4 regions of the Streptomyces sp. NPDC027663 genome follow, and region 3 is predicted to be linked to each of the others. Evidence: riboswitches for the same ligand, from Rfam matches in the RefSeq annotation. Region 3 holds a riboswitch; each other region holds the start of a gene.

Region 1 (4,205 bases), on a different contig from region 3:
GCCAGGTCGGCGATGGTGACGTCCTCGGTCTCGCCGGAGCGGTGGGACATCATGCACTTGAAGCCGTTGCGCTGGGCCAGCTCGACGGCGTCCAGGGTCTCGGTCAGCGAGCCGATCTGGTTGACCTTGACCAGCAGGGCGTTGGCGGCGCCGTCCTCGATGCCGCGGGCCAGGCGCTCGGGGTTGGTGACGAACAGGTCGTCGCCGACCAGCTGGACCTTGTCGCCGAGCTTGTCGGTGATGACCTTCCAGCCGGCCCAGTCGTCCTCGAACAGCGGGTCCTCGATGGAGACGAGCGGGTAGGCCGCGACCAGCTCCTCGTAGTACTCCGTCATCTCGGCGGCGGAGCGCTCCTTGCCCTCGAAGAGGTACTTGCCGTCCTTGTAGAACTCGGAGGCGGCGACGTCGAGCGCGAGGGCGATCTGCTCGCCGGGGGCGTAGCCGGCTTCCTTGATCGCTTCGAGGATGAGGTCGAGGGCCTCACGGTTGGAGCCCAGGTTCGGGGCGAAGCCGCCCTCGTCGCCGAGGCCGGTGGACAGGCCCTTGCTCTTCAGGACCTTCTTCAGGGTGTGGTAGACCTCGGTGCCCCAGCGCAGGGCCTCGGAGAAGGACTCCGCGCCGATCGGAGCGATCATGAACTCCTGGATGTCCACGTTGGAGTCGGCGTGCGAGCCGCCGTTCAGGATGTTCATCATCGGCACCGGCAGCAGGTGCGCGTTCGGGCCGCCCAGGTAGCGGAAGAGGGGCAGGTCGCTGGCCTCGGAGGCGGCGTGGGCGACGGCGAGCGAGACGCCGAGGATGGCGTTGGCGCCGAGGGAGCCCTTGTTGTCGGTGGCGTCCAGGTCGAACATGGCCTGGTCGATCAGGCGCTGCTCGGTGGCGTCGTAACCGACCAGCTCCGGGCCGATCTGCTCGATGACGGCGAGGACGGCCTTCTCGACGCCCTTGCCCTGGTAGCGGTTCGGGTCGCCGTCGCGGAGCTCGATGGCCTCGAAGGCGCCGGTCGAGGCGCCGGACGGAACGGCGGCACGACCCGTGCTGCCGTCGTCGAGGCCGACCTCGACCTCGACCGTGGGGTTGCCTCGGGAGTCCAGGATTTCCCGGGCTACGACGACGTCGATGGACGGCACGAGCATCTCCTTCTTGGATGTGACGCTGGAAGTGCGGGGCGGTGTGCCTTACGGCTGCGCCTTGCGACTAGAGCCTAACCGTCCCGGGGGCGTCGGCCACCGACCGACCGTCCCGTGGACATGCCGACGGTACCTTTTGTTTTCGGCCGAAACAAAGACCTGTGGCGACGGCACAGAAAAACCCCGCCCCGGTGCGTACGGGGGAACACGCACCGGGGCGGGGAGCCCGTGGGGACGGGGGTGGCCCTCACGAGGCCTGCGATGAGACCCCTGGGGATGTGAGGGCGCTGTGGATCCGCTCGGAACCGGGGGTCACTTCAGGTGGAGCTGCTGACCCGGGTAGATGAGGTTCGCGTCCTCGACGATGTCCTTGTTCAGCTCGAACAGCTTCTGCCAGCCACCCTCGACCTTGTGCTTCGCGGCGATGGTGCTGAGGGTGTCGCCCGCGACGACCTTGTACTCGCCGTCGCCCTTCTTGACCTTCTTGCCGGTCGGGGTGGTGACGGTCTTGCTCTTGCTCGTGGACGCGGCCGGACGCTCGGCGGAGCGGGAGGCGGCCTGCTGGTCGGTGGAGCGGGTGGTGGTGCTGCCCGAGTCCGAGGGGGTGCTCGGGGCGGCACCGCCGTAGGGGGTGCCGGACAGGCCCGTGCCGCAGACCGGCCAGGCGCCCTTGCCCTGGGCCGCGAGGACCTTCTCGGCGATCTCGATCTGCTGCGCCTTGGTGGCCTTGTCGGCGGTGGCGGCGTACTGCGAGCCGCCGTACGCGGCCCAGGTGGAGGCGGAGAACTGCAGACCGCCGTAGTAGCCGTTGCCGGTGTTGATGGACCAGTTGCCGCCGGACTCGCACTGGGCGACCGTGTCCCACTCCGAGGCGGTGGCGGCGGAGGCGTTGCCGGCCGCCATCAGCGGGGCGGCGACGGCGGCGCCGGTGACACCGGCGAGCGTGATGGCGCGGACGGCCTTGGACGGACGACGGTGCTTGCCCTTGCCGGAAAACAGCATGGAACGATCCCCTCACCGACGCCTGCGAGGTGAGCTGTCGGGTTCGGGCCGGTTGAGTTGCCCGGCCGCATCTCCCGCTGTGCGCGAGATGCGGCTTCACCCCGAGCCGGTCCGGCATCAACTGCCGGGCCCGGCACTTACCTTGGGTCCCCCGCTCCTGCCTACGGCGCTTGACGCGACGACTGTTCCCGGGCAACCGCTGGCAGGATTCGGCGTTGCGACTGCCGGGGCTCGTGGTGACGAGCGGCCTTGACCGTAGGCACGCGGTCCGCGGAATTTCAAAGACGATCAGGGCTTCTGAGACTCATCCCACACTTTCGCCAAACCGGACAATAGGGCGTTAAGTGGGGCGTCAACTCCCGCTAATCGCCGTCCGTTTCGTCCCCGACTTCCAGGGTCTGACCGGCGGTGATGTGATTCGGGTCGGCCCCGATGGCCTTCTTGTTGCCGGCGTAGAGCGCGCGCCATCCGCCGTCGACCTCAAGGGAGTCGGCGATGGAGGCGAGGGAGTCGCCGTCGCGGACGGTGTAGGTGTCCGGTTCGCGAGAGGCGTGGCGGCCCGAGGAGGCGGCATTCTGACCGTTTGTCGCGCTTTCGTCCGCACTCGCCCCCCGATGACGTCCGCCACCGCCGAGGGAGCCGGTGTCGACCAGGCTCCAAGAACCGGCGGCCTGCTGGGGGTTGTCCTCGCGGCCGGGTTCCGGAGTGGCCGTGGCGGAGCCGTCGGCCCCCTGCGGGCTTCCCGCGTCCGGCGACGCGGATTTGTCGGACTTGGGCGTGTCGGTCCCGTCGGAGCCGTTCACCTTGCCGTCACCCTCGCCCGGCTTCCCGGCCGGCCGGCCGTCCTTGCCGGACGAAGAGCCGTTGCCGGAGCCGGAGTCGGCATCGGAACCGGCGTCCCCCGAAGGCGACGAACCCGGCAGACCGGACGAGTCGGAGTTGTCAGGGCTGTCGGGGTTTTCGGAACCATCCGAACTGTCAGTCGATCCGGACGGGTCACCCGAACCGTCGGTGTCACCGGACCGGCCGACGCCCGTGTCGACGTCCGCCGAGTCCGAATCCTCGGTCAGGCCCGACAGCAGGGCGCAGGTGGCCCAGGGGGTGGTGCCCTTGTCCGCGAGGATGTTCTCGGCGACGGCGATCTGCTGGGAACGGCTGGCCTGGTCGGCGCTGGCCGCGTACTGGGTCCCGCCGTACGCGGCCCAGTCCGCCTGCGAGATCTGCAGCCCGCCGTAGTACCCGTTGCCGGAGTCCGCGCTCCAGGAGCCGCCGCTCTCGCACTCGGCCACCTTGTCCCACGTGGTGCCGTCGGCCGCGCTGGCGCTGGCGGCGCCGAGGAGCGGGATGGCGATGGCTGAGCCGGTCACCCCGGCCGCGACGAGGAGAGCCGGAGCCTGACGGGGGCGACGGTGTCGACCGTTCCCGGAGAGCATGCAGAGGCCTTTCGAGCGACAGCAGTACCGGCGCGGCGGATGAAGCCCTTCGCCACGCTGATGGGTGAACGTATAGGCAGACGATCACTTGTCACAAGTTCATGCCGCGCAGATCACGTGAAGATCACAGAGTGAATGTCCGTCAGGTTTCCCTGGACGGGCTGTGTTCAGGCGGTGGGCGTGAACTCCACGGGCAGGGTGCGCAGGCCGCGCATGATGAGTCCGCCGCGCCAGCGCAGCTCGTCCGGGTCCACGGCGAGCCGCAGGTCGGGCAGGCGGGTGAGCAGCGTGGCGAGCGCGGTCTGGCCCTCCAGCCGGGCGAGCGGCGCGCCGAGGCAGTAGTGGATGCCGTGGCCGTAGCCGAGGTGCTGGTTGTCGCGGCGGGTGAGGTCGAGCACGTCCGGGCCGGCGAACCGCTCCGGGTCCCGGTCGGCCGCGGCGAGCACGACGAGCACCGGGTCGCCCGGCGCGATGTCCTGCCCGCCGATGGTGAGGGGCTCGGTGGCGAACCGCCAGGTGGCCAGCTCCACCGGGCCGTCGTAGCGCAGCAGTTCCTCCACGCCGGTCTCCAGGAGGTCCCGCTCCCCGCTCGTCACGGACTGCTGCAGGAGCCGGCGCTGCCCGGGATGGGTCAGCAGGG
Region 2 (4,205 bases), 170 kb from region 3:
CGTGGTGCCGGACTGCCTGGGCTTGATCAGCAGCTTGTAGGCGTCGCGCCCGGCGACCTGGGCGGTGCCGTCGACGGTGACGGACGTGGTGTCGTCCACCGACTTCAGGGCCTCGTCGGCGAAGTCCTCGGGCGTGGCCGGCGGCTCGGCCTGGTGGTCCTTGCCGGAGGCGGCCGCGGTTCCGTGGTAGACCTCGTTGCTCTTGCTGTCGTAGCCCCAGACGTCCTTGCCGTTGTGGATCAGGCTGTACTCCGCGCCGCTCTCCAGGAGCGACAGTTTCTGCCGGTCCGGGCCGTCGGTGGCGACGCGCAGGGTGTGGGTGCCGGAGACCAGCTCGGTAAGCTTGGACGTCGGGTCCGCGGAGGAGCCGTCGTCGCCCTGGGCCGCCCCGGACGCCAGGCTGTTCTCCAGGCCGCCGAGGTCCGGCAGGCCGAGGTCGGTGCTGATCTTCACGGTGCCGGACAGCTGCTGCACGTCCGACTTGGCGATCTTCTCGATGAGCTGCTGTGCGCTGATCTTCGGCAGGTCGGGGTCACCGGAGTCGGCGAGCGCCGGGACCAGCCCGATCGTGGCCGCCGCCACCCCCACCACCGCGACCGGTACGGCGTACCGGGCGGCCGCGCGCCGGCCGGAGCGCGGGGCAGCGTCCCGCGCGGCGTCCTCTCGCGCGGCGCCCACTGCGTCGTCGGATTCGTACGGTGCCATGTGTGCCTTACCTCCGTCGTCGGCGGCGGCTGTCCTCACGCTGGTACACCTGAGCCGCCATTCTCACCCGAATCGGTGAGGAGTGGTGATTTCCGTGGTTTCCATCTCACCAAATCAGCCGTGAAGAAGCGTCAGACCTCGGAGCCAACTGCATGTACGCCTGCGGTATGACACACGAAGGCGGCGTCTCCCCCGACCCGTAGGGGTCGTGCCGGAGAGCGCCGCCCGTACGGGTGACCGGCCTGGTCAGCCGGCCCGGTGCACCACCGCGTCGCACAGCTCCATGAGCGCCGCCTTGGCATCGCACTCCCGCAGCGGGGCCAGCGCGGCCCGCGCCTCCTCCGCGTACCGCACGGTGTCCCGACGGGCCTGCTCCAGGGCGGGGTGCGCGCGCAGCGCGGCCAGTGCCTCGGCGTGCCGGGTGTCGTCGCTGAGGTCGGAGTCCAGCAGCTCGCACAGTGCGACGTCCGCGGGCAGTCCGAGGCGGGCGGCCTGCTCGCGCAGCCGGAGCACGGGGAGGGTGGGGATGCCCTCGCGCAGGTCGGTGCCCGGGGTCTTGCCGGACTCGTGGGAGTCGGAGGCGATGTCCAGGACGTCGTCGGCGAGCTGGAAGGCGACCCCGAGCCGCTCCCCGTACTGGGTGAGCACGTCGACCACCGTCTCGTCGGCGCCGGACATCATCGCGCCGAACCGGCAGGACACCGCCACCAGGGAGCCCGTCTTGCCGCCGAGCACGTCCAGGTAGTGCTCGACCGGGTCACGGCCGTCCGTGGGACCCGCGGTCTCCAGGATCTGGCCGGTCACCAGCCGTTCGAACGCGAGGGCCTGCACCCGGACCGCCTCGGGGCCGAGGTCGGCGAGGATCTGGGAGGCGCGGGCGAAGAGGAAATCGCCGGTGAGGACCGCGACGGAGTTGCCCCAGCGCGTGTTGGCGCTCTCCACCCCGCGCCGTACGGCGGCTTCGTCCATGACGTCGTCGTGGTACAGCGTGGCCAGATGTGTCAGCTCCACGACCACGGCCGACGGCACGACGCCCGGGGCGTAGGGGTCGCCGAACTGGGCCGCGAGCATCACGAGCAGCGGCCGGAACCTCTTCCCGCCGGCCCGTACGAGGTGCTGCGCGGCCTCCGTGATGAACGGGACCTCGCTCTTGGTGGCCTCGAGCAAGCCTTCCTCGACAGCCGTCAATCCGGCCTGGACATCGGCTTCCAGAGCCTGGTCCCGCACGCTCAGCCCGAACGGCCCGACGACGGTCACGAGGGGTCTCCTGTCTGCTGGTGTCTGCTGGCGATTACACGGTTTGTCGATAGGTCGCTGCCCTCACTCAAGTCAGCGTATCCGGTCCTCTTTCGATCACCGATAGCGCCCACCGGTCCAGCCTGGGCGGTATCGACGCACGGCCGGGCATAGTTGCGATCAGATGGTAAGAACGGACATTTATTGACTTAACCGTAATTCTTGCGCCATGTCGTGACCTGGAAGCCTCTCCTAACGCCTCCTTTCGGCCATCTCTCGGTACGACAACGAGGCGTACCTCATCCGAGGTTCCACCACGAGCCCGACTTCAGGCCTGAATCCCCCGAATCCCTCATGTCTGATTTGAAGTAATTTGCTATTTCGTGAATTGGGTCACGCGCCCCTCCGGCCCACCCTGTCCGCCCGGACCCCGTCGAGCCCTTCTCCTGCTGGCGAGTTGAGGATTGGCAACCGCAAAGGATCAAGCAGCCCAAACGGCGTAGATCAAGGTCAAATGGCACGTTGTACGAATCCAGTACTTGTTCCCGACATGTGCTCTCGCATACGTTCCGGGCCGTCGGGCGGACGCCGAATCCTGCCGCCGCCCGCGTAACCCATCGACGAACTCATTCGTACGGCAGGAGCGGGGGAACCAGGTAAGCCGCCAACCCGAACGGCACACGCCGATCGGAACGGCCAGGGGTTAAGTCGTGCCTTCCCCCGGCACGGCCGGGCACCTCCCCGCCCGAACCCGACAGCTCACCTCGCAGGCGCCGGAGAGGAACCCCCCATGCCCGCTGCCGCTCAGCCCTGCCGTACCCGGAACAGCCGCCTCCTGCGCGCCTTCGCCGCCATCGGCACCGGCGCCGCCGTACTCGCCCTGCCGGTCATCGGCGCGACCAGCGCCTCGGCGGCCGACACCACGACGGCCTCCACCACCCTCGCCGGCTACCCGAACAACCTCGACGGCTGGATCCGCGAGTCGCTCGCGATCATGGCCGAGAAGGGCATCCCGGGCACCTACAACGGCATCTACCGCAACATCATCCGGGAGTCCTCGGGCAACCCCGCGGCCATCAACCTCTGGGACTCCAACGCGGCCAAGGGCATCCCCTCCAAGGGTCTGCTCCAGGTCATCGACCCGACGTTCAACGCCTACCACGTGGCCGGTACGTCGTTCGACATCTACGACCCGGTCGCGAACATCACCGCCGCCTGCAACTACGCGGCCGACCGGTACGGCTCGATCGACAACGTGTTCGGCGCCTACTGACCGGACCCGCAGCGGGCGTTACTGATATCCCGGTCAGTCGGTCGGGAACAGTCTTTCGAGGACGACGGCGACGCCGTCGTCCTCGTTCGACAAGGTGACCTCGTCGGCGACCGCCTTGAGTTCGACGTGCCCGTTGGCCATGGCGACGCCGTGTCCGGCCCAGTCGAACATCGGGATGTCGTTGGGCATGTCGCCGAAGGCGAGGGCCCGTTCGGGATGGATGCCCAGCCGCTCGGCGGCCAGCGCCAGGCCCGTGGCCTTGGTCACCCCGCTCGGCTGGAGTTCCACGGTCCCCGGCCCCGACATGGTGACCGTCGCCAGCGAGCCCACCACCGACCGCGCCACGGCCGCCAACTCGTCGTCCGACAGGCCGGGGTGCCGCAACAGCACCTTGCTGATGGGCTCGCACCACAGGTCGTCCCGTCGGCCGACCCGCAGCGCGGGAAGCGTCGGATGGGGCATCCGGTAGCCCGGCTCGATGAGCGTCAGGCCGTCCACGCCGTCCTGGTCGACCGCCGCGTAGACCTGCCCCACCTCCGCCTCGATCTTGCCGAGCGCGGTCTCGGCCAGCTCCCGGTCCAGCCGCACCGACCACAGCAGACGGTTGGTCCGGGCGTCGTAGACCTGCGCACCCTGCCCGCACACCGCGAGCCCCGTGCAGCCGAGGTCCGCGAGCAGCGGCCGCACCCGCGGGGCCGGGCGGCCGGTGACCACCAGATGCCGGGCACCGGCCCGCACCACCCGCGCGAGCGCGGCGAGCGAGCGGTCCGAGACCGTGTCGTCGCCGCGCAGCAGCGTCCCGTCCAGGTCGGTGGCGATCAGGGCATGTGCGGGGGTGGGTGCCATGATCAGAGAATACGGACACCGCGCCCCGCCGACTCACCCGTCGTTGCACGCACTTACGTGCTGACCGGCCCCAACTGTCCTGTTCCGGCTGGTCAGTTCCGGACGACCGGCCGGAGCCGGGCCTTGGACGATCAGTCCCAGGTGG
Region 3 (4,205 bases):
GTCACCTGGGGGAGGACGCTAGGCCGGACGGTGACGGGTTGGTAACGCGCTGTCCGAAATTGGTTACGACAGGTCATGGTGTGACCGTAAGTGATCCCTCCGTAGGGCCCGAGTCGTCTTCTTCACGCAGCGTGATGATCGAGCCGCGGAAAGCGGACCAGGCGGGGGTGATCGGGTGCTATGGAGCGCATATATGCAAGGTCTGCCGAGCGTTTTCGCGCCGCCGCCGCCCCTGAGGGCGGGCCCGGTGCGGGGAGCCGTGGCGCCCCCTGGCTAGGCTCCGGCCCCATGGACGTACTCATCCATCTCTTCGTCGGCCTGCACATCGTCGGTATCGCCGCGCTGCTCGGCGGCTTCCTCACCCAGATGAAGGCGATGGGCCAGGGCACGGCCCGGTTCGTGCCCGGGATGCTGCACGGCGCGCTGACCATGCTGGTCACCGGCGTGGCGCTCGTCGGCCTCAATCAGGCCGACGACCACCACGTCAACAACATCAAGATCGGCGTGAAGCTGGCTCTGCTGATCGTGATCCTCGCGCTGGTCTACGTGAAGCGCGACGAGGAGCGGATCGACAAGGGCCTCTTCGGGCTCGTCGGCCTGCTGACCACGGCGAACATCTTCATCGCCGTCCTCTGGACCTGATCTCCGGCCGGACCTGATCTCCGGTCGAACCTGATCTCCCGGGCGGGCGATCTCGGGGCGGCGGGATCAGCCCGGCCGCACCACGCAGCGCACGGCCGACCCGTCGGTGCGGGAGACCGGTTCCTCACGCACGTACGCGCCCGGCCTGGGAGCGTGGATCATCATGCCGTCGCCCGTGCACAGCCCTACATGGTCTGCGTCGTCGTGGAAGAACACGAGGTCGCCGGGGCGCGCCTCGGCAGGCGGGACCGTGGTTCCTGCTTCGGCCTGATCGCGGGCGCTGCGCGGAAGGGTGACACCGGCCGACTTCCAGGCGGCCTGGGTCAGCCCCGAGCAGTCGTAGGAACCGGGGCCGGCGGCGCCCCACACGCACGGCTTGCCGAGCTGCTCCCGGGCGAAGGCGACGGCTTTCCGGGCCTTGGTCGTCGTGTCCGTGCCGGATGTGACCGTCGCAACGGACGCGATCGACGCGGATGTGACCGGAGCGGACGTGATCGACGGGGATGTGACCGACGCGACGGACGTCACCGGTGCGGTGGATGTGACTGAGGCGCCATACATGTCAGGTGCGACAGGTGCGACAGGTGCGACAGACGCGCTAGGTGCGGCAGGCGTGACGGACTGCGCGGCGCTCTGCGCGGTCCGCTGCGACAGCAGCACGCGCGCGTGGGCGAGCTTTTTCTGCACCGCCGCCTTGGCGGTCTTCGGGTCCCTCGCGGCGGCCTCCGGCACGCTGTCCGCGGGCGGGACGACGGCCCTCTCCTGGGCGGACGGCAGGAGGGACGCGTTCCGGACGGACGCGGCGACGGCCGCCTTCCGCGCGGACGGTACCGCCTCCATGCCTCGTGCGGGCGTTACGGCGCCCCTGCCCTGTGCGGGCGTTACGGCGTCCCTGCCTCGTGCGGGCGGTACGGCATCCACACTCCGTCTCGGGGGTGCGACGCTCGTGCCCCGGGCGGGCGTCGCCGCGGCTGTGTCCCGGGCCCCCTCGGGGCCGCGCTGGGCCGGAACGGCGCGGGGCTGGGCCGCGGCGCGGCGGGCCACCTCGTCCCGGAGCCGCTGAAGACTGTCGCCGTGTCGCCGGGGTGCGTCCGCGGGACGCTCCTCGGCCCCGGCGGCGGACCGCTCCCTGCTTGCGGCGGCGGAACGCTCCCTGGCGGTGCCGGCGAAACGCTCCCTGGTCGTGCCGGACGTCTCGGTCGCCGATTCCGCCCGGCGGTACAGATCGTCGATCTTCCGCTCGATCTCCTCCGGGCTCGGCCTGCCGTGACCGGTTTCGGGAGCGGCCTGCGCGGACTGGGAGAGGACGGCCACGGAGGTGAGGGCGGCGGTGGCGAGAGCGGGGGTGCGAATGCCCGTCCCCGGGGTTCCGCCGGGGCGCGGCTTGCGGTGCGACGCCAAGGGAGGCGACTCCTTCCTTGCTGCCGCCTACCGGGTTAGCTGTCGGGTTCGGGCGGACGGAAGGGTTGCCCTACGGCGTCGTCCCGGGCGGGAGTCGGCCGATTCACCCCAGGATCGGTGGGTCCCCGGCTCCGGGCACCACGCAGAGGGCGCACCGGACTCGGCGGAGGCCGCGCGGCCCGGCGACGTTCGCCGGAGAGGGGTCGTGCGGCCTGACGGCAACCTAGCCAACTGGTGTGTCTTCTGTGAAGGTTGGTGTGCGGTTTGTCCGATACATTTCCGTGACCTGATGGCTGGTTCACGCCCGCGTGACCAGGCGCTTCCGTTGTGTGAGCGGTCGGCGGACGCTTTCGACGCGAAGAGCGACCGCTCACCACGCGGGCCATGTTCCGGGGACGGCAACCGGTTGTCGGTGGGGCGGCCTAGACTCGTAGAGCGATGAGCAGCCTCTTTGACGACAGCTTCCTGGCGGACCTCCAGCCCCCTCGCGGGCACGAGGAGGAGCAGCCGCCACCCGAGGACGATCACGCTCCGGAGCCGCTTCCGGACGATCTGTTCGGCGGGAAGTTCGATGTGCCGCCGGACCGTGACGCGTACTACCGCGACGGCGCCCCGCGCCCCGTGATCGACGCGGCGGCGCTCCTGGAGGGACTGAACGACAACCAGCGCGCCGCGGTCGTGCACGCCGGTTCGCCGCTGCTCATCGTCGCCGGCGCCGGCTCCGGCAAGACCCGTGTGCTCACCCACCGCATCGCCCACCTACTCGCCGAGCGGAACGTGCACCCGGGCCAGATCCTCGCGATCACCTTCACCAACAAGGCCGCGGGCGAGATGAAGGAGCGCGTGGAGCAGCTCGTCGGCCCGCGCGCGAACGCGATGTGGGTGATGACCTTCCACAGCGCGTGCGTGCGGATCCTGCGCCGCGAGTCGAAGAAGCTGGGCTTCACGTCGTCGTTCTCGATCTACGACGCCGCCGACAGCAAGCGCCTGATGGCCCTCGTCTGCCGCGACCTGGACCTGGATCCCAAGCGCTTCCCGCCCAAGTCCTTCAGCGCCAAGATCAGCAACCTCAAGAACGAGCTGATCGACGAGGAGGACTTCGCCGCGCAGGCCACCGACGGCTTCGAGAAGACGCTGGCGCAGGCCTACGCCCTGTACCAGTCGCGGTTGCGCGAGGCGAACGCGCTGGACTTCGACGACCTGATCATGACGACGGTCAACCTGCTGCGCGCCTTCCCGGACGTCGCCGAGCACTACCGGCGCCGCTTCCGGCACGTCCTGGTCGACGAGTACCAGGACACCAACCACGCCCAGTACGCCCTCGTCCGCGAGCTGGTCGGGACGGGCGAGCGCGCCGGCGAGGCCGACACCCCGCCCGGCGAGTACGACGTCCCGCCCGCCGAACTGTGCGTGGTCGGTGACGCGGACCAGTCGATCTACGCCTTCCGGGGCGCGACGATCCGCAACATCCTCCAGTTCGAGGAGGACTACCCGAACGCGACGACGATCCTGCTGGAGCAGAACTACCGCTCCACGCAGACCATCCTGTCCGCCGCCAACGCGGTCATCGAGCGCAACGAGTCCCGCCGCCCGAAGAACCTGTGGACCAACGCCGGGCAGGGCGCACGGATCACCGGTTACGTCGCCGACACCGAGCACGACGAGGCCCAGTTCGTCGCCGACGAGATAGACCGCCTCACGGACGCGCGCGAGGCGAAGGCCGGGGACGTCGCCGTCTTCTACCGCACCAACGCCCAGTCCCGTGTCTTCGAAGAGGTCTTCATCCGCGTCGGCCTGCCCTACAAGGTCGTCGGCGGCGTCCGCTTCTACGAGCGCAAAGAGGTCCGGGACGTCCTGGCCTATCTGCGCGTCCTCGCCAACCCCGAGGACTCGGTGCCGCTGCGCCGCATCCTCAACGTGCCCAAGCGGGGCATCGGCGAGCGCGCGGAGGCGATGATCGATGCCCTCGCCCAGCGCGAGAAGATCAGCTTCCCGCAGGCTCTGAAGCGCGTGGACGAGGCGTACGGCATGGCCGCGCGCTCCACCAACGCGGTCAAGCGGTTCAACACGCTGATGGAGGACCTGCGCACGATCGTGGAGTCCGGCGCCGGCCCCGCGACCGTCCTGGAGGCGATCCTCGAGCGCACGGGCTATCTGGCCGA
Region 4 (4,205 bases), on a different contig from region 3:
TGCCATCGAGCAGATCGAGGTGCGGGGCGTTGCGGCGGTGAGGATCGCCGACGTGGCCGCGGCCCTCGGTGTGAGCAACGCGCTGGTGCTGTACCACTTCTCCACGAAGGAGAAGCTGGTCGCCGCAGCGTTCACCTTCGCGGCCAAGGACGATCTCGCGCATCTGCGCAAGCTGCTGGACCGGCGGACGTCGGCGCTGCGCCGGCTGCGGTCCGCGGTGCGCTGGTACGCGCCGACCGGACAGGCCAAGGGGTGGCGGCTGTGGATCGAGGGCTGGGCGGTGGCCCTGCGCGAGCCCGCCCTGCGCGAAGTCACCCGGGATCTGGACAAGCAGTGGAAGGCGGCGATCACGGAGGTCATCGCCGAGGGCGTGGCGGCCGGCGAGTTCGTCTGCCCGGACCCGGCCGGTGCGGCGCTGCGGCTGACCGCGCTGCTGGACGGGCTGGCCGTGCAGCTGACGTCGTACCCGGGCGGAGTGCCGCGGTCCCGGGCCCAGGAGTGGGTGGACGACGCCCTGGCCCGGGAACTGGGCCTGGACCGGCATGGGTTGACCGAACGGGAGCGGTGAGCGAACCGCCGGGGCGTCCGCGCACCGCGCCCCCCGGCCCGCTGCCGGTCCCGCCCCCCTTTCCGGGCCGCGACCGCGTGTCCCCCCACCCGCACCCACGGCCGGACCCCACGGGACGCGGGGGCACCGCGCCCCACCGTGCACGCCACCGTGCCCCGGCCCGCGCCTACGGCGGTCCGGGGCACGGCCGGGAAGCGTCAGGCGACCGACGCGATCCGCATCTTGATGTCGTCCGGCGACAGATGGCCCTTCGCGGTCACATGGTCCCCCGAGGACTCGCCGCGCAGCCGCCGCCCGATCCACGGGACGAGGTACTCACGCGCCCACTGGACGTCGTCGCGGCGGACCTCCAGGGTGCCCCGGGGAGGCAGCGGGGGCCACGCCTGCTCGGGGTCGGCCGGGACGTCGAGGGCGAGGACCTGCCCGGCCCGGAGCGCCACGCGCGTGTGCCCCTCGGGCGAGAGGTGCAGCCGGTCGCTGTCCCAGGCCCGGCGGTCCTGCACGGACTTCAGGGACCACAGGTCGAGCACGGGGCAGCCGTACCGGTCGGCGATGGCGCGGACGTGCCCGTTGTAGGTCGCGATCTTGCCCCGCAGGTGCTTGAGCAGGGGGACGCCCCGGGTGTCGAAACCGGTCGTCACCATCACCGTGCCGGCAGCCTCGGTCAGCCTGGCCACGGCACGCTCGAACCGCTCGGCCACCTCGTCCGGGTCGGTGCCCGGGCGGATGATGTCGTTGCCGCCGGCACAGAAGGAGACCAGGTCCGGGGCCAGTTCGGCGGCCTTGGGGACCTGGTCGGCCACGATCTGGTCCAGCAGCTTTCCGCGTACGGCGAGGTTGGTGTACTGGAAGTCGCCCTCGGGACGCCGGTCGGCGAGCAGCACCGCGAAACGGTCGGCCCACCCTACGAACGCCCCGTCGGGACCGTGGTCGCCGACGCCCTCGGTGAAGCTGTCCCCCACCGCCACGTACGACCCGATCACTGATCTGTTGTCATTCTTCGAATCGTCTGCCACGTCGGACCATGATTCACCTTCGGATGTGACCTACGCGACCGTAGGCCGGGGTTGACGAACGGTGAGATGAGACACTCTTAAATAATTTGCCAATCAGGGAATACCGAAGGCCGGACCCGGGGGTCGGGGGTCCGGCCTTCGCTGGCGTGTCAGGCAGGTGGTGTTCGCGCGGGGCGCCGCTCAGCCGACGGGGACGCCGTGCTGGCGAAGGTAGCCGACCGGGTCGATGTCGGAGCCGTAGTCGGGCGTGGTGCGGATCTCGAAGTGCAGGTGCGGGCCGGTCACGTTGCCGGTGGCGCCGGAGAGGCCGACCTGCTGGCCCGCGGTCACCCTCTGGCCGGCCGAGACGGAGAGCTGCGACAGGTGGCCGTACTGGGCGTAGTAGCCGTCGTCGAGCTTGATGACGACCTGGTTGCCGTACGCGCCGCCCCAGCCGGCGGAGACGACGGTGCCCGCGGCGACGGCCTTGAGGGAGGTGCCCGTCGGGACGACGAAGTCGACACCGGTGTGGTAGCCGCTGGACCACATGCTGCCGGCCGTGTGGTAGGCGGTGCCGATGGTGGCACCGGCGACCGGGAGGGTGTAGCCGGTGGCCTTCGCCTGCGGGGCGGCGGAGGCGGGCGGCTGGGCGGGCTGGGAGGCGGCGGACCGGGCGGGCTTCGCAGCGGCCGAGGTGTGCTGCGGGGCGGCGGACTCGGTGCGGGGCTGCGCGGCCTTCTTGCCGACGCTGAGCTTCAGGCCCGGGCGGATCAGCGAGGGGTCGGCGCCGACGGTCTGGCGGTTGTCGTCGTACAGCCGGTGCCAGCCACCGGCGACGTGCTGCTCGTCGGCGATCTTCGAGAGGCAGTCACCGCTCCGCACGGTGTAGGTGCGCACGCTCGAATCCGGCTGTGCGGGGGCCTTCTTCACCGTGTTCGGAACGGACTGCACGGCCTTTCCGGAAACGGGCTGCGCGGGGGTCGCGGCGTGCGCTCCGGCGGCCCCGAAGAGCGGGAGGGCCAGTGCGGCGCCGCCGGTTCCGGCGACGGCGACGGAGCGGGAAAAACGCTGGGTCTTGGGGCGTCGGTGCTTACCCTTGGCGGGCATGGCGCAATTCCTCTCCGGCGCCTGCGAGGTCAGCTGTCGGGTTCGGACTGGAGCTGCCCGGCCGCGCGCTGCACGGCTTCACCCCTAGCCTGTCGCGGAGACCGGGACAGGCAGTCGTACCTGATGGGTCCCCCGCTCCTGCCGTACACGGGTCAAGTGTGTGGGGACTCCGGGCGGCGGCAGGATTCGGCATTCCGTCCGGATTGGTGGCGAACGTAAGCGAGCCGAACACACGGAAACAAGCAGCCGGTTCCGCTTGTTCGGGTTTCGGGTGATCGGATACGGGAATTCATGGTCACCCTCCGTGAATTCCCGCCTCCTTCAGCCTTCGATTTCCCTTTTCGGCGCCGCTATTGCATGGACATGACGCGCCACTCACGGTCACGGATATGACCCTCCTCACGCCACGTGCCACCATGACCCCTTATTCCACAGCGAGTTGTGATGAAGACCGCTAATTCGGACAGAAAGCTCAGATGCGGCGCAGACGGAGAACCGTCGCATCCAGGTCGCCCGTGAGTCCGGTGCACAGCCCGTGGTGCAGCAGCACCGCCCCTCTGTGAATTTCGCCTGTTTCGCGGCATTCGTACGATGCCGTCGCATCGAGTCCGCGCAGCCGCACCGCCGGCACCGGTTCGCCGTAGCTCTGCGCCTGCAGCCACGCCAGGACCACGGTCTCCTCGCCGAGTACGTACTGGACGGCGCTCAGGCCACCCGTCGGAGGGCGCAGCCGGTACAAGTCGCCGCGCTGCACGACGGGGCGGATCTCCTTGTACAGCTCCACCCAGTGCCGGGCCTCCGCCAGTTCCGCGTCGGTCCACTCGGTGAGGTCGCCGCCGACGCCGAGGACGCCCGCCATGGCACTGACGAACCGGAAGCGCAGCGAGCTGACCCGCCCGTTGAGCTGGGTGTTCGGACTGTCGGTGACCCAGGCGGACATCACGCGCGCGGGGTGGATCTGGGTGAAGCCGTGCTGGATGGCCAGCCGGTCGAGCGGGTCGGTGTTGTCGGAGGTCCACACCTCGTCGGTACGGCTCAGCACTCCCAGGTCGATCCGGCCGCCACCGCCCGAGCAGGACTCGAAGGCGACCCCCGGATGGGCCGCGCGCAACCGGTCCAGCAGGCCGTACAGGGCGTGCACGTGGTCCACCCACAGGCGCTGCGGATACGGGTCCCCCGGCCAGCCGGCGTCGGTGAAGCAGCGGTTGAAATCCCACTTCACGTAGTCGATGGGGGCGCTGGACAGCAGGGCGTCCAGCCGGTCCCAGAGATATTCCCGGACGTCCTCGCGGGCGAGGTTGAGGACGAGTTGATTGCGCAGTTCTGTCCGCTTGCGTCCCGTTTGGTACTGCACCCAGTCGGGATGGGACCGGTAGAGATCGCTGTCCGGGTTGACCATCTCCGGCTCGACCCAGATGCCGAACTGCATGCCGAGGCCGTGCACCTGGTCGGCGAGGGGCCCCAGGCCGTGCGGGAAGCGGTCCGGGTTGGGCGTCCAGTCGCCGAGGCCGGCCCGGTCGCTGGTACGGGCGCCG

What was found. A riboswitch is a leader RNA that binds a small molecule or an ion and turns the genes downstream of it on or off. The one in region 3 is predicted to bind cyclic di-AMP.
Region 1: another riboswitch for cyclic di-AMP. It lies ahead of ACZ4SF_RS19920 (transglycosylase family protein); the one in region 3 lies ahead of ACZ4SF_RS07850 (C40 family peptidase).
Region 2: another riboswitch for cyclic di-AMP. It lies ahead of ACZ4SF_RS08705 (transglycosylase SLT domain-containing protein); the one in region 3 lies ahead of ACZ4SF_RS07850 (C40 family peptidase).
Region 4: another riboswitch for cyclic di-AMP. It lies ahead of ACZ4SF_RS11065 (M23 family metallopeptidase); the one in region 3 lies ahead of ACZ4SF_RS07850 (C40 family peptidase).

The regions. Positions count from the first base shown of each region.
Region 1 is NZ_JBVHSK010000006.1:468,045-472,249, reverse strand. Features, by position in the region: gene eno (phosphopyruvate hydratase) at 1-1,136, opposite strand, end outside; gene ACZ4SF_RS19920 (transglycosylase family protein) at 1,443-2,132, opposite strand; cyclic di-AMP (ydaO/yuaA leader) riboswitch at 2,137-2,311, opposite strand; gene ACZ4SF_RS19915 (transglycosylase family protein) at 2,495-3,565, opposite strand; gene ACZ4SF_RS19910 (cytochrome P450 family protein) at 3,733-4,205, opposite strand, start outside.
Region 2 is NZ_JBVHSK010000002.1:834,605-838,809, forward strand. Features, by position in the region: gene ACZ4SF_RS08695 (LolA family protein) at 1-705, opposite strand, end outside; gene ACZ4SF_RS08700 (polyprenyl synthetase family protein) at 952-1,962, opposite strand; cyclic di-AMP (ydaO/yuaA leader) riboswitch at 2,550-2,727, shown strand; gene ACZ4SF_RS08705 (transglycosylase SLT domain-containing protein) at 2,732-3,214, shown strand; gene ACZ4SF_RS08710 (HAD family hydrolase) at 3,248-4,060, opposite strand.
Region 3 is NZ_JBVHSK010000002.1:662,224-666,428, reverse strand. Features, by position in the region: gene ACZ4SF_RS07855 (hypothetical protein) at 289-642, shown strand; gene ACZ4SF_RS07850 (C40 family peptidase) at 709-2,043, opposite strand; cyclic di-AMP (ydaO/yuaA leader) riboswitch at 2,052-2,205, opposite strand; gene pcrA (DNA helicase PcrA) at 2,482-4,205, shown strand, end outside.
Region 4 is NZ_JBVHSK010000003.1:385,075-389,279, forward strand. Features, by position in the region: gene ACZ4SF_RS11055 (TetR/AcrR family transcriptional regulator) at 1-568, shown strand, start outside; gene ACZ4SF_RS11060 (SGNH/GDSL hydrolase family protein) at 766-1,551, opposite strand; gene ACZ4SF_RS11065 (M23 family metallopeptidase) at 1,765-2,670, opposite strand; cyclic di-AMP (ydaO/yuaA leader) riboswitch at 2,674-2,839, opposite strand; gene ACZ4SF_RS11070 (alpha-galactosidase) at 3,143-4,205, opposite strand, start outside.